Regions from separate parts of the Enterobacter adelaidei genome, predicted to be linked through region 1. Evidence: predicted binding sites of a transcription regulator. Region 1 holds the regulator's gene; the other holds the start of a gene.

Region 1 (7,453 bases):
CGTCCAGTCGAGCATTGGCGCAATGGAGAAACGGTGTGCAGGGAAAGCAGTCTGTAATTCTGACGACATGGCGAAGTTTTAAGCATCTGGTGAAAAGGGGCGCTACTATAGCACAAAGAAAAGCCGGAGGCGCAGCGCCTCCGGTGGACTTTAGAACGTCATGCTCAGTTGCGCCCCCGCACCCCAGGTTTCGTCTTCACCATACAGACCCATCAGGTCGATATGAACCGTGTTAAGCGGTGCAAAGCCCACACCTGCGGTAAAGACATTGCTGTCATTGTCTTTCACATCAGCACGATAACCTGCGCGAACCGCCAGCCAGCTCAATGGCGTCACTTCCGCACCCACGCCAACATATTGGGAGTTCTCTTCGCTTTTAAAACCTTTGGTTTCGGTCAGGTCACCATCCGCCGTCAGTGTCAGGAGATCGGTATGCCAGGCCGCACCCGCCGTAACGACAGGGCTGATTTGGTAAGTATCGCGCACGCCATCCACCTCTTTGGTGTCGATATCACGCGAGAACAGGTTTTTACCGGTCAAACCCACCGTCCAGTTTTCGCCGAAATCAGCAGCAAGGCCGGCATCAACGTTAAACCCAGTATCGTCGTTGCGATAGCGACTGCTGTTGATATCACCACTGTCAAAGTTGTAGATCGAGACCGTGTAGTTGTAGAGCCAGGTCTGTTGCAGCTTAGGAGTGATACCCACGGAAACAGGCACACCGCTGATATCAAACTGACGCGCCACTGCAACGCCATAGTCTGAAACGATTGCCGCACGACCAAAACCTTTTGACTTCAAATCATTCGGATTAATGCGAAGCGCTGCAGCAGGAACATCTTCTACCAGGCGTAACTTTTCAATATCGCCCTGATCGATGTAAGAACTCACGCGCGCGCGCGCATTCGCTTTTGCGACGAATGCTACGGATAACACGTCATTAGGAATACTTACAGCGATCCCACCTCCCGCTTTACCGCTGGCGGTTTTCCCTTTCAGTGAATCCAGTTGATCGGCAAGGTCGCCTGCGGCGGCAGAGACCTGCCGCGATGCAGCACTGGAAGGATTAAGGAGATCGATAAGATTGATATTATCCAGGGTACTGCGATAGGCGCTGACATCATCACTGATGTCATCAATCTTATCGCGCAGGTTGTCTTTATCTGAAATTTGCGCACCGATAGAGGGCAGGATCACTGTAATACCATCGTCAGGTTTCGCCTTTGCAAGCAACGCCGGGTTGATTAACACCCCGTTGCCATAGCTCCCAGCCGCGACCCCCGTCCCCCCCATCGCATCGCTACGTGCTTCTGTCCAGGTATTGGCTGCTCCGGCCTGATTTGCCATAAACATGGAGACGGCGATGCTAACCACCGAAAATTTAAAATGTTTTTTCACAGTATGCTCGTCTTATAGTCTGTTATGAAATAACCCCTGTCTGTTATCACCCAAACAGGTACGAACTATTGCTGTGAATAAGTACAAAAAGACCCGCTATTTCCCTAAGTTAAATTCTAACCAGACCTGTTGTAATTTGTGACGGTCCTCAATATTTATAGAAGAGGAAATTATTTTTTCCCAGGTTTTCCATCATGCGGCCCGAAAAACTGGGGCGGGTGATCGACCCAGCGATCTTCTCGCGTGGCGGCATACACTGGGTTGAGCGGATAGTAGATGCGGTTGTGCTTCTTGTTGGCTTCGCCAACTACCAGGAGTCGAACCTCTTCGTCCGTGTTGTTGATAAAGGTGTGGCAGACGCCGGTTCCGGCGGGAAACCCTACGCTATCGCCGGGTTCAAGCTTCCACAAATAGCCATTAATCCAGGCTTCAGGATATCCTTCAAGCACGTAAATGAACTCTTCTTCGTCGCTTTCCGCATGGGGATAGGATGTCCGACGTCCGGGGGGTAAACGCTCATGATGGATACCAATACGCCCTAGCCCGAGCTTGCGAGCCAGCGGCGCACCGATGGAAAAACGCTCGTCGCTGTCGGGATAGGTTGAGTTATCAGCGCCTTCCACGTCGCGCCAGTGTCGAATACAGTCAGGTCTTTTCATTGTTCGTTTCCCGGTTTGCAATGCGTCAGGTATAGCACAGACAGGCGGATCTCGGTGTTTTTACCAGAACATGATAAAGTGAGGGTTTTCCGTCCTATAACATCCGGGGTGCTAAATGGATAAGTCCACAAAAGAGCTGTTAGCGCAGGCCGAAAAGCTCTGCGCGCAACGCAATGTGCGCCTGACTCCGCAGCGCCTTGAGGTATTACGCCTGATGAGCCTGCAACAGGGAGCCATCAGCGCGTACGATCTGCTCGACCTGCTCCGCGAAAGCGAGCCGCAGGCCAAACCGCCTACGGTGTATCGCGCGCTCGATTTTCTGCTGGAACAAGGGTTCGTGCATAAGGTTGAATCCACAAACAGCTATGTGCTGTGCCACCTGTTTGACCAGCCAACCCATACATCAGCCATGTTTATCTGCGACCGCTGCGGCGTGGTAAAAGAAGAAGGGGCTGAAGGTGTTGAAGACATTATGCATACGCTGGCGGCCAAAATGGGCTTTGCCTTGCGTCATAATGTTATTGAAGCACATGGGCTGTGTTCTGCCTGTGTCGAGGTGGAATCATGCAGCCATCACGATAAGTGCCAGCACGACCACACAATCGTTGTGAAGAAAAAACCTCGCTAGCAATGAAAAAGGCGGCTCATGGCCGCCCTAAAGGTGTACTTCCTTGTACTTTCGGGTATAACCCGGTTACCAGCGGTAGTCGTTGCGTTTTTCCCAGTCGCCAACTTCCTTTTCCGCCTGGTCTTTTGCGTAGCCGTAGCGTTCCTGGATTTTACCGACAAGCTGATCGCGTTTACCTTCAATGACGGTCATATCGTCATCTGTCAGCTTCCCCCACTGCTCTTTCGCTTTACCTTTGAACTGCTTCCAGTTGCCGCTGATTTCGTCTTTATTCATCATCGTGTCCTCTTGTTAAGCGTCGGGTCGCAACGTCCGTTACGTTCTTTTCTGCTGGACGTGATAATAATTGTAGTTAAGGATTCTGCAGCTATTTTGATATTCGGAATCTTTAACCGTCACGATATATCGTGATGGGAAGGAAACCAGGTATTATTTCGCCAGTGACGGCGCCAGATAAAGGCCAGAGACAGGCCCCGCAACGAGAGGAAAACGGCCAACGCCAGCCACAAACCATGATTGCCAAGCCAGGGAAGCGTCAGCAGCGTCAGACCAAACCCTGCAGCTGCCACCGCCATACTGTTACGCATTTCGGCTCCGCGCGTAGCCCCAATGAACATGCCGTCCAGCAGATAACACCAGACACCGACCACCGGTAAGATCACCTGCCAGATGAGATAGTGGCTCGCCAGTTCACGCAGTGTGGGAAGTGAGGTGAGTAATGCAATGATCTGCTCGCCAAAAACGGCATAAACCAGCGCAAATGCCAGTGCCACCAGCCCTGACTGACGACAGGCTGCCCGCCAGACATCCTGAAGCTGCCCGCTTTCGCGCGCGCCGTACGCCTGCCCGGAATGTGCTTCCACAGCATAGGCAAAACCGTCCAGCGCGTAGGCGGTAAAGGTCAGCAGCGTCATCAATACGGCATTGACCGCGACGATGTCTGGCCCCAGCCGAGCCCCGAAAACCGTCAGCGCGCCAAAACAGAGCTGAAGGAGAAGTGAGCGCAGCATGATGTCACGGTTGAGTGCCAGCAGCTTACGGATATTGCCGCGCCATGCGGTTTTGAGTAGCGCAAGAGAGATCCCGCGCATCGCCAGCACGCGCCAGACCATCCACATACCGATGATAAAAGTCCCGTATTCGGCAATTGCCGTCGCCAGTGCAGCCCCCTGCACGTTCATATGCAGACCCATTACCAGCCAGACATCAAGCACAATGTTGAGAAGGTTTCCCACCACCAGCAAAATGACGGGCGCGCGGGCATACTGCACGCCCAGTAACCACCCCAGCAGAACCAGGTTAGCCAGTGATGCCGGCGCACTGAGCCAGCGAATTTCCAGGAAACGTTTCGCCTGCTCCAGCACCGCCTCGTTACCGCCAACGATGTGAAGCGCGAGGTCAATCAGGGGCGAGCGCAATACAACGATTAATACTCCCGCACCAAGCGCCAGAATGAGCGGCTGCACCAGCGCGCGGGCCAGGCGCAGCGGATCTCTGGCACCATACGCCTGTGCCGTGAGCCCGGTGGTACTCATGCGCAAAAAGAGCAGCAGCATAAACAGGAAGCTGGTTGCCGTCGCGCCAATCGCCACGCCGCCAAGATAAACAGGTGAATCCAGATGACCAATAACAGCAGTATCGACCAGACCCAGCAAGGGCACGGTAATATTGGAGAAAATCATCGGCAGTGCAAGACGCCACAATGCCTTATCTGATGCCGTCAGCAGTGACATGAAAAATACCGGGAGAGGTAAAGGAAGCAGGCTACAGCAACGCCGTAGCCTGTCAGGAAGAGATTACAGCCATTCGCCGTTGCGAATCACCCCTACTGCCAGCCCTTCGATAGAGAAGTTCTGTTCGCGAAGATCCACCACAATCGGGGAGAATTCGCTGTTTTCAGGCAGCAGCTGTACGGTATTACCCTGTTTTTTCAGACGCTTAACGGTCACTTCGTCATCAATACGCGCGACCACAACCTGGCCGTTTCGCACATCCTGCGTTTTGTGAACCGCAAGCAGATCACCGTCAAGAATACCGATGTCTTTCATCGACATGCCGCTTACGCGCAGCAGGAAATCAGCGCTCGGTTTAAACATCCCCGGATCGACCTGGTAGTGGCCTTCAATATGCTGCTGTGCCAGTAAAGGCTCACCGGCAGCAACACGCCCCACCAGCGGAATGCCCGTCTCTTCTTCCACCAGCAGGCGGATACCGCGTGACGCGCCCGAAACAATCTCAATCACGCCCTTACGCGCCAGCGCTTTCAGGTGTTCTTCGGCAGCATTCGGAGAACGGAAGCCCAGACGCTGAGCGATTTCCGCACGCGTGGGTGGCATACCCGTCTGGCCGATATGATCCCGGATGAGATCAAACACCTCTTGCTGCCTGGTCGTTAACGCTTTCATTCCGCCCCCTGGGTGTATATACAGTTATGCTGTGAGTATATACAGTCAAAGGCGATTTTGGAACCAAAAACTGCACAAAAAACCAGGGACTTAATTATTCCTCGAGGCTCATCGGAAATGTGACCAAAGCAGCGTGACCCAGGTAATGACCGCAGTAATAATCGCCAGCAACACGGCAGCGGAACCCATGTCTTTTGCCCGGCCAGAGAGCTCGTGGAAATCTGAGCCAATCCGGTCAACAACGGCCTCAATAGCGCTATTGAGAATTTCCACTATCATCACCAACAGTACGGAGCCGATCAGAAGAACGCGTGTTATTGCATCAATATCAAGGAAGCAGGCGATAATCACCGCGATGATAGCGGCGACGCCCTCCTGGCGAAAGGCGGCTTCATTGATCCACGCGGCACGGAAACCTTTCCAGGAATAGCCGGCGGCTTTGATGATTCGGGTTAACCCAGTGGTATTATTGGCCATTAAAAGAACCTTTTATTGGAAATAGCGTCAGTAACTAGAGTGGCAGCGCGTTTCGCTGCCGCCTGAAGTATGACGGGTAACAACAGAAATTTTGCGCGCTTTCTGTTATCCTTGCGCCGCAATTGCATTATTAACCAGAGGCTTTACATCGTTTATGTCCGGCTGGCCACGAATTTACTACAAATTACTTAATTTACCATTAAGCATCCTGGTAAAAAGCAAGTCTATCCCAGCAGAACCCGCGCTGGAATTAGGGCTCGATACGTCGCGCCCCATTATGTACGTTTTGCCTTATAACTCGAAGGCAGACTTACTGACGCTTCGCGCCCAGTGCCTGGCGCATGACTTACCTGACCCGCTTGAACCGCTAGAAGTTGACGGAACTCTGCTGCCGCGCTACGTGTTCATTCACGGTGGACCGCGCGTGTTTACCTATTACACGCCAAAAGAAGAGTCCATCAAGCTGTTCCATGACTATCTCGACCTGCACCGCAGCAATCCTGATCTGGATGTGCAGATGGTGCCAGTTTCGGTGATGTTTGGTCGTCGCCCGGGTCGTGAAAAAGGTGAAGAGAATCCACCGCTGCGCATGCTTAACGGCATCCAGAAGTTCTTCGCGGTCTCCTGGCTGGGACGCGACAGCTTTGTGCGTTTCTCCCCTTCCGTTTCGCTGCGTCGAATGGCGGACGAGCATGGCACCGACAAGATCATCGCGCAAAAACTGGCGCGCGTAGCGCGTATGCACTTCGCCCGTCAGCGCCTCGCTGCCGTTGGGCCGCGTCTCCCGGCGCGTCAGGATCTGTTCAACAAGCTGTTGGCCTCCAAAGCGATTGCCCGTGCCGTCGAAGACGAAGCACGCAGCAAGAAGATTTCACATGAGAAAGCCCAGCAGAACGCCATTGCACTGATGGAAGAGATTGCAGCGAACTTCTCTTACGAGATGATTCGTCTGTCCGATCGTATTCTCAGCTTTACCTGGAACCGTCTCTATCAGGGCATCAACGTCCATAACGCCGAGCGTGTACGCCAACTGGCGCATGATGGCCATGAAATTGTCTATGTCCCCTGCCACCGCAGCCACATGGACTACCTGCTTCTCTCCTATGTGCTTTATCACCAGGGGCTGGTACCGCCGCATATCGCGGCCGGTATTAACCTGAATTTCTGGCCAGCTGGCCCGATTTTCCGTCGACTGGGCGCCTTCTTTATTCGCCGTACCTTCAAGGGCAATAAGCTCTACTCCACGGTGTTCCGCGAGTATCTGGGTGAGTTGTTCAGCCGCGGATATTCCGTTGAGTACTTCGTGGAAGGTGGTCGCTCCCGTACCGGCCGTCTGCTCGATCCGAAGACCGGCACGCTGTCCATGACCATTCAGGCCATGCTGCGCGGAGGAACTCGTCCAATCACGCTGGTGCCAATCTACATCGGCTACGAGCACGTAATGGAGGTGGGGACTTACGCTAAAGAGCTGCGTGGCGCGACTAAAGAGAAAGAGAGCCTGCCGCAAATGCTGCGCGGTTTGAGCAAGCTACGTAATCTCGGACAGGGCTACGTGAACTTTGGCGAGCCGATGCCGCTGATGACGTATCTGAACCATCACGTTCCGGAGTGGCGCGAGTCTATCGACCCTATCGAAGCGGTTCGTCCGGCCTGGCTGACGCCAACGGTCAACGGCATCGCGTCTGAGCTGATGGTGCGCATTAACAATGCTGGTGCGGCTAACGCTATGAACCTGTGTTGTACGGCGCTTCTGGCGTCTCGCCAGCGTTCACTGACTCGCGAACAGCTGACAGAGCAGCTCGATTGTTATCTCGATATGATGCGCAACGTCCCGTACTCGGTTGACTCGACGGTACCTTCTGCGAGCGCCAGTGAGCTTATCGATC
Region 2 (7,453 bases), 530 kb from region 1:
CATCTCATCATTTCTCGCTAAGCGTGACGCGCTGATGCAAGCAACGCGCCCACCAGCATAAACAGCGAACCAAACACTTTATTCAGGGCCTTCATCTGTTTAGGCCCTTTAATCCACGCCGCAATTCGCTGTGCCAGCGTCGCATAACCAATCATCACGATGATATCGACGATAATGGTGGTCGCGCCCAGCACCACATACTGCATCACCTGTGGTTGATGTGGAGCGATAAACTGCGGGAACAGGGCAGCCAGGAAAACAATGCTTTTCGGGTTGGTCAGGTTTACAAATACTGCACGTTTGAACAGACGACCACGGGTTTGCGACTGGGCAAGCGTGTTGAGATTAATCGAACCTGCCGCGCGCCACTGCTGAATACCCAGCCAAATCAGGTACGCTGCACCGGCCCATTTCAGTACTTCGAACGCCAGCACAGAGCGGGAGAACAGCGTCCCCAGACCAATCCCGACCAGCACAATATGAATGCCCAGCCCGGTCTGCAAACCGGCAATCGACGCCGCCGCACCGCGATAGCCGTGGTTGATGGAGGTGGTCATTGTGTTAATAGCACCTGAGCCCGGTGAAAGGCTGAGGATAATGGATGTCAGCAGGTAGGCGAACCACCACTCGAAGGTCATTTGAAGCTCCCGAACCGTCTATTTTTATGCCACAATACGCTATTGTTGAGTCATTTTGTGACCTGCTACGAAAAAACGATATTCCTTGGCTTACGTGAGTGGAAACCCGATGTTTCAGCAGAAAAAGGACTGGGAAACACGAGAAAACGCATTTGCTGCTTTCTCTATGGGGCCGCTGACCGATTTCTGGCGGCAGCGTGAGGAAGATGAGTTTACGGGCGTCGGTGATATTCCGGTACGCTTCGTGCGTTTCCGCAATGTGAAGAACGATCGGGTGATCGTCGTCTGCCCTGGGCGCATTGAGAGCTACATCAAATACGCCGAGCTGGCTTATGATCTTGTCCATCTTGGCTTTGATGTGTTGATTATCGACCATCGCGGGCAAGGGCTTTCTGGTCGTCTGTTATCGGACACGCACCGCGGTCATGTGGATAACTTCAGCGATTATGTCGACGATCTTGCCGCGTTCTGGCAGCAGGAAGTTGAACCTGGTCCATGGCGTAAGCGCTATATTCTGGCGCACTCTATGGGTGGGGCAATCTCTACGCTATTTTTACAGCGCTATGAGCACCAGTGTGATGCCATTGCGCTCACCGCGCCGATGTATGGCATCGTCATGCGTTTTCCTGACTGGATGGTGCGCCATATTCTCGACTGGGCTGAGGGCCATCAGCGCATTCGTGAAGGCTATGCCATCGGGACGGGGCGCTGGCGTGCATTGCCGTTTGCGATGAACGTGTTAACCCACAGCAGACAGCGTTATCGTCGTAACCTGCGTTTTTATGCCGACGAACCGCGCCTGCGGGTTGGCGGTCCGACCTATCACTGGGTGCGGGAAGGTATTCTTGCCGGGGAACAGGTGCTTGCTGGCGCGGGTGATGATGACACGCCAACACTTCTGATTCAGGCTGAAGAAGAGCGTGTGGTGGATAACCGCATGCACGATCGTTTTTGTGAACTCCGCGCTGCCGCCGGTCACCCCTGTGAAGGGGGAAAACCGCTGGTCATCAACGGCGCGTACCATGAGATCCTTTTTGAAAAGGACGCTATGCGCTCAGTCGCGCTCAACGCTATTGTTGAATTTTTCAACAGGCATAACTGATTTTTTTATTGAGGTTAAATTTCCCTATGTACCAGGTTGTTGCATCTGATTTAGATGGCACGCTGCTTTCCCCCGACCATACCCTGTCGCCTTACGCGAAAGAGACCCTAAAGCTTCTGACTGCCCGTGGCGTGAACTTTGTATTTGCCACCGGCCGCCACCACGTAGACGTGGGGCAGATCCGCGATAATCTGGAAATCAAATCGTACATGATCACCTCTAACGGTGCGCGCGTACACGATACGGACGGCAACCTGATTTTCGCGCATAACCTTGACCGCGATATCGCCGCCGATCTGTTCGGCGTGGTGCACAATAACCCGGATATCGTGACTAACGTCTATCGTGATGATGAGTGGTTTATGAACCGCCACCGCCCTGACGAAATGCGTTTCTTCAAGGAAGCGGTATTCAACTATACCCTGTACGAGCCAGCCCTGCTTGAACCTGAAGGTATCAGCAAGGTGTTCTTCACCTGCGAAAGCCACGAAGAATTGCTGCCGCTGGAGCAGGCGATCAACGCTCGCTGGGGCGACCGTGTTAACGTGAGTTTCTCAACGCTGACCTGTCTGGAAGTGATGGCCGGGGGCGTATCCAAAGGCCACGCGCTGGAAGCGGTTGCGAAGCGTCTGGGCTTCGAGCTGAAAGACTGTATCGCCTTTGGTGACGGTATGAACGATGCCGAAATGCTTTCGATGGCAGGCAAGGGCTGCATTATGGAGAACGCGCACCAGCGTCTGAAAGACCTGCACCCGGAGCTGGAAGTGATCGGCACTAACGGTGACAACGCGGTACCGAAATATCTGCGCAAGCTGTTCCTTGAATAATCTTCATTTGGTTATTTATTGCTCAGTTGTCAACTAAAGAGTTCGCTACAATGTCTGTCCTTCTTTCTGAGAGACAAGCATTGTGGCGCTACTCATTATCACCACTATCCTGTGGGCCTTCTCCTTTAGCCTGATTGGCGAATATCTTGCTGGTTCGGTCGACAGTTATTTCTCGGTGCTGATGCGTGTTGGGTTGGCGGCGCTGGTATTCCTGCCGTTTCTGCGTACGCGCGGGCAATCGCTGAAAACCATTGTGCTGTATATGCTGGTGGGGGCGATGCAGCTCGGCATCATGTATCTGTTCAGCTTTCGGGCCTACGTCTACCTGTCTGTTTCGGAGTTTCTGCTTTTTACCGTACTCACGCCGCTCTATATCACGCTGATTTACGATCTGCTCAGCAAGCGCCGTTTACGCTGGGGATACCTGCTGAGCGCGGCACTGGCAGTTATTGGGGCGGCGATTATTCGCTATGACAAAGTCAGCGACCACTTCTGGACTGGGCTGATGTTCGTCCAGCTCGCCAACATCAGTTTCGCCATCGGTATGGTGGGTTACAAACGTCTGATGGAAACCCGTCCGATGCCGCAGCATAACGCGTTCGCCTGGTTCTATATGGGGGCCGCGATTGTCGCGGTAGCGGCGTGGTTCATGCTCGGTAACCCGCAAAAACTGCCGACCACTACGGTGCAATGGAGCGTTCTGGTCTGGCTGGGGGTGGTGGCCTCAGGGCTGGGATACTTCATGTGGAACTACGGCGCGACCCAGGTCGACGCCGGTACGCTGGGGATCATGAACAACGTGCATGTGCCCGCGGGTCTGCTGGTTAACCTTGCAATCTGGCAGCAGCAACCCCACTGGCCGAGTTTCCTTATTGGGGGAACGGTGATCCTGGCTTCACTGTGGGTCCATCGCCGCTGGGTCGCTCCGCGCTCCGCACAAACGGAAGATGGTCGCACGCGTGGTTCCGCGTTGAGCGAATAAACGCCTCCGTAATCGGCTGGCGCTGCTCGCCATCGCGCACGGCGGCGTACAGCCGGCTCCACAGTCCTTCGCCCAGGGTTTTGGTCACCACCAGGCCCTGGCGTTCAAAACTCTCTACCACCCAGTGCGGCAGTGCCGCGATACCCATTCTGGCCGCCACCATCTGAATCAACAGCAGAGTGTTATCCACGCTTTTCAGCTGCGGGCTAATGCCTGCCGGTTGCAGGAAGTGACGCCAGATATCCAGACGACTGCGCTGAACCGGGTAAATCAGCAGCGTTTCCGTCGCCAGGTCTTCCGGTGTGATGCGCGTTTTGGCCGCCAGCGGATGATCCGGCGCCAGCACCAGACGCACTTCATAATCAAACATTGGGGAGTAGTGCAGGCCGCTGCGCGGCAGAATATCAGAGGTCATGACCAGATCCAGCTCGCCCTGCTGGAGCGAGGGCTGCGGGTCAAACGTCACACCGGATGTAAAGTCCATCTCCACCTGCGGCCACTTCTGGCGGAAATTCTCAAGTGCGGGGGTCAACCACTGAATGCAGCTATGACATTCAATGGCGATACGCAGTTTGGTCTGTTGCGGCTCGTTACAGGACTGCAGGGCGCTGGCAATTTGCGGCAGCACCTGATTTGCCAGCTGCAGCAAAATCTCACCCTGAGGCGTAAAGCGTAGCGGCTGGCTCTTACGCACAAAAAGACGAAAGCCGAGGCGTTGTTCCAGATCGCTGAACTGGTGAGAAAGGGCGGACTGGGTCTGGTGCAGCGAGGCTGCCGCCGCCGCAAGAGAACCGCAGTTCCGCAACGCTTGTAGCGTTTTCAGGTGTTTTATCTCGATCATGAAAGTCCTTCACTTCGCCATGAACATTTTGCGCTTGAGGAATATACAGTAACCGCCAATTATGGATGTGTAAACATCTGGACGTCTAAATACCGAAAATTGACAAGGGGCATGACATGACAATCCGCAATCACACTCTCGGTTTCCCTCGCGTTGGCCTGCGTCGCGAGCTGAAAAAAGCGCAAGAAAGCTACTGGGCGGGTAGTACCACCCGTGAAGAACTGCTGGCCGTTGGACGCGAACTGCGTGCGCGTCACTGGGATCAGCAAAAACAGGCGGGCATTGACCTGCTGCCGGTGGGCGATTTTGCCTGGTACGACCATGTTCTGACGACAAGCCTGCTGCTTGGCAATGTGCCGGCTCGTCATCAGAACAAAGATGGATCGGTAGATATCGACACCCTGTTCCGCATCGGCCGTGGTCGCGCGCCAACAGGTGAGCCAGCGGCAGCGGCTGAAATGACCAAGTGGTTTAATACCAACTATCACTACATGGTGCCGGAGTTCGTTAAAGGTCAGCAGTTCAAACTGACCTGGACGCAATTACTGGATGAGGTGGACGAAGCGCTGGCGCTGGGTCACCAGGTGAAGCCTGTGCTGCTGGGGCCGGTTACGTACCTGTGGCTTGGCAAAGTGAAGGGTGAGCAGTTTGATCGCCTCAGCCTGCTGAACGACATTCTTCCGGTCTACAAACAGGTGCTGATTGAGCTGGGCAAACGCGGTATCCAGTGGGTGCAAATCGACGAACCTGCTCTGGTGCTCGAGTTGCCGCAGGAATGGCTCGATGCCTTCAAACCGGCGTATGACGCACTTGCCGGACAGGTGAAGTTGCTGCTGACTACCTATTTCGAAGGCGTGACGCCAAACCTGAAGACCATCACCGCGCTGCCAGTGCAGGGTCTGCACGTTGACTTTGTACACGGTAAAGATGATGTCGCGGAGCTGCACAAACGCCTGCCTGCGGACTGGCTGCTCTCGGCCGGTGTGGTGAATGGCCGTAACGTCTGGCGTGCCGATCTCACTGAGAAATACGCTCAGGTTAAAGACATCGTCGGCAAACGTGAGTTGTGGGTGGCATCGTCTTGTTCACTGTTGCACAGCCCAATCGATCTCAGCGCTGAAACCCGTCTGGACGCAGAAGTGAAGAGCTGGTTTGCCTTTGCCTTGCAGAAATGTGAGGAGCTGACGCTGCTGCGTGACGCATTGAACACGGGAGACACGGCAGCGATTATCGAATGGAGCGCACCGATCCAGGCCCGCCGCGACTCGGCTCGCGTACACAACCCGGCAGTCGAAAAACGTCTGGCAGCCATCACGGCTCAGGACAGTCAGCGCCAGAGCGCCTATGAAGTGCGCGCTGAAGCCCAGCGCGCTCGCTTTAATCTGCCTGCGTGGCCAACCACGACGATCGGTTCTTTCCCGCAGACTACCGAGATCCGCGGCCTGCGTCTGGACTTCAAAAAGGGCAATCTGGATGCGAATCATTACCGCACCGGTATCGCTGAACACATTAAACAGGCGATTATCGAGCAGGAACGTTTAGGTCTGGATGTGCTGGTGCACGGTGAAGCCGAGCGTAACGACATGGTGGAATACTTTGGTGAACACCTGGACGGTTTCGTGTTTACCCAAAATGGCTGGGTGCAGAGTTACGGTTCCCGCTGCGTGAAGCCGCCGGTGGTGATTGGTGATATCAGCCGTCCAGAAGCGATTACCGTTGAATGGGCGAAGTATGCCCAGTCTCTGACAGATAAACCGGTGAAAGGAATGCTCACGGGTCCGGTAACGATTCTCTGCTGGTCCTTCCCGCGTGAAGACGTGAGCCGCGAAACCATCGCCAAACAGATCGCGCTGGCACTGCGTGATGAAGTGGCGGATCTGGAAGCCGCAGGCATTGGCATTATTCAGATCGACGAACCGGCGCTGCGCGAAGGTCTGCCGCTGCGTCGTAGCGACTGGGATGCCTATCTGAAATGGGGCGTGGAGGCTTTCCGCATCAACGCCGCGGTCGCGAAGGATGACACCCAGATCCACACCCACATGTGTTACTGCGAATTTAACGACATCATGGATTCGATAGCCGCGCTGGATGCCGACGTGATCACCATCGAGACATCGCGTTCAGACATGGAACTGCTGGAGTCATTTGAAGAGTTCGACTACCCGAACGAAATAGGACCGGGGGTGTACGACATTCACTCTCCGAACGTGCCGAGCGTGGAGTGGATCGAAGCTCTGCTGAAAAAAGCGGCCCAGCGCATTCCGGCAGAGCGTCTGTGGGTGAACCCGGACTGCGGACTGAAAACCCGCGGCTGGCCGGAAACCCGCGCTGCACTGGCGAACATGGTGCAGGCGGCGCAGAATTTGCGTCAGGCGTAATAAGTTGTAGGCCCGGTAAGGCGTCATCGCCGCCGGGCTTTTTGCTTTTACCCTTTTTTACCGCCGTACTGGCTGAACCACGCCAGCATTCGCTGCCATCCGTCTTTTGCAGATTCCTCGTGATAACTCGGACGATAGTCGGCATTAAATGCATGCCCGGCATCCGGGTATACCACGATCTCCGCCTTCGCATTTGCCGCGCGGAGCGCATGGCGCATGGTTTCTACCGAATCCAGCGAAATACCGGTGTCCTGACCGCCGTAAAGCCCTAACACGGGGGCATTCAACTCGGTGGCGATATCAACCGGATGTTTCGGTGAATTCAGCGTTTTTTCACCCACCAGTTTGCCGTACCAGGCGACAGCGGCTTTGAGCTGCGGGTTATGGGCGGCATACAGCCAGCTGATACGCCCTCCCCAGCAGAAACCCGTCACCATCAGACGATGTGCATCACCGCCGTTACGTGCTGCCCAACTGGCAACGTGGTCGAGATCGGCCATGACCTGCGCGTCAGGGACTTTGCTGACCAGGTTGCTGAGCAATGTTGGAATATCGCTGTAGTCGTTCGGATCGCCCTGACGGAAGTAGAGCTCTGGCGCAACGGCCAGATACCCTTCCAGCGCCAGTCGGCGGCAGAGGTCGCGGATATGTTCGTGACCACCAAAAATTTCCTGAACCACAATGA

What was found. Region 1 encodes LexA, which represses DNA repair genes until DNA is damaged. Its sites were predicted from a motif close to TNCTGTATGTACATACAGNA; they were not measured.
Region 2: a site for LexA is predicted at 4,422-4,441, ahead of metR (HTH-type transcriptional regulator MetR). Genes of this name have one in related genera too.

What each region holds. Positions count from the first base shown of each region.
Region 1 covers NZ_CP154353.1:306,419-313,871, reverse strand. Annotated here, with positions in the region: gene dusA (tRNA dihydrouridine(20/20a) synthase DusA) at 1-69, opposite strand, end outside; gene AAHF05_RS01535 (conjugal transfer protein TraF) at 151-1,398, opposite strand; gene AAHF05_RS01530 (cupin domain-containing protein) at 1,569-2,057, opposite strand; gene zur (zinc uptake transcriptional repressor Zur) at 2,173-2,685, shown strand; gene AAHF05_RS01520 (CsbD family protein) at 2,752-2,961, opposite strand; partial or broken gene AAHF05_RS01515 (hypothetical protein) at 3,010-3,084, opposite strand; gene dinF (MATE family efflux transporter DinF) at 3,081-4,418, opposite strand; gene lexA (transcriptional repressor LexA) at 4,482-5,090, opposite strand; gene AAHF05_RS01500 (diacylglycerol kinase) at 5,199-5,567, opposite strand; gene plsB (glycerol-3-phosphate 1-O-acyltransferase PlsB) at 5,722-7,453, shown strand, end outside.
Region 2 covers NZ_CP154353.1:4,408,836-4,416,288, reverse strand. Annotated here, with positions in the region: gene rhtC (threonine export protein RhtC) at 1-21, shown strand, start outside; gene rhtB (homoserine/homoserine lactone efflux protein) at 18-638, opposite strand; gene pldB (lysophospholipase L2) at 748-1,740, shown strand; gene yigL (sugar/pyridoxal phosphate phosphatase YigL) at 1,767-2,567, shown strand; gene AAHF05_RS21455 (carboxylate/amino acid/amine transporter) at 2,650-3,549, shown strand; gene metR (HTH-type transcriptional regulator MetR) at 3,437-4,390, opposite strand; gene metE (5-methyltetrahydropteroyltriglutamate--homocysteine S-methyltransferase) at 4,507-6,768, shown strand; gene AAHF05_RS21440 (dienelactone hydrolase family protein) at 6,816-7,453, opposite strand, start outside.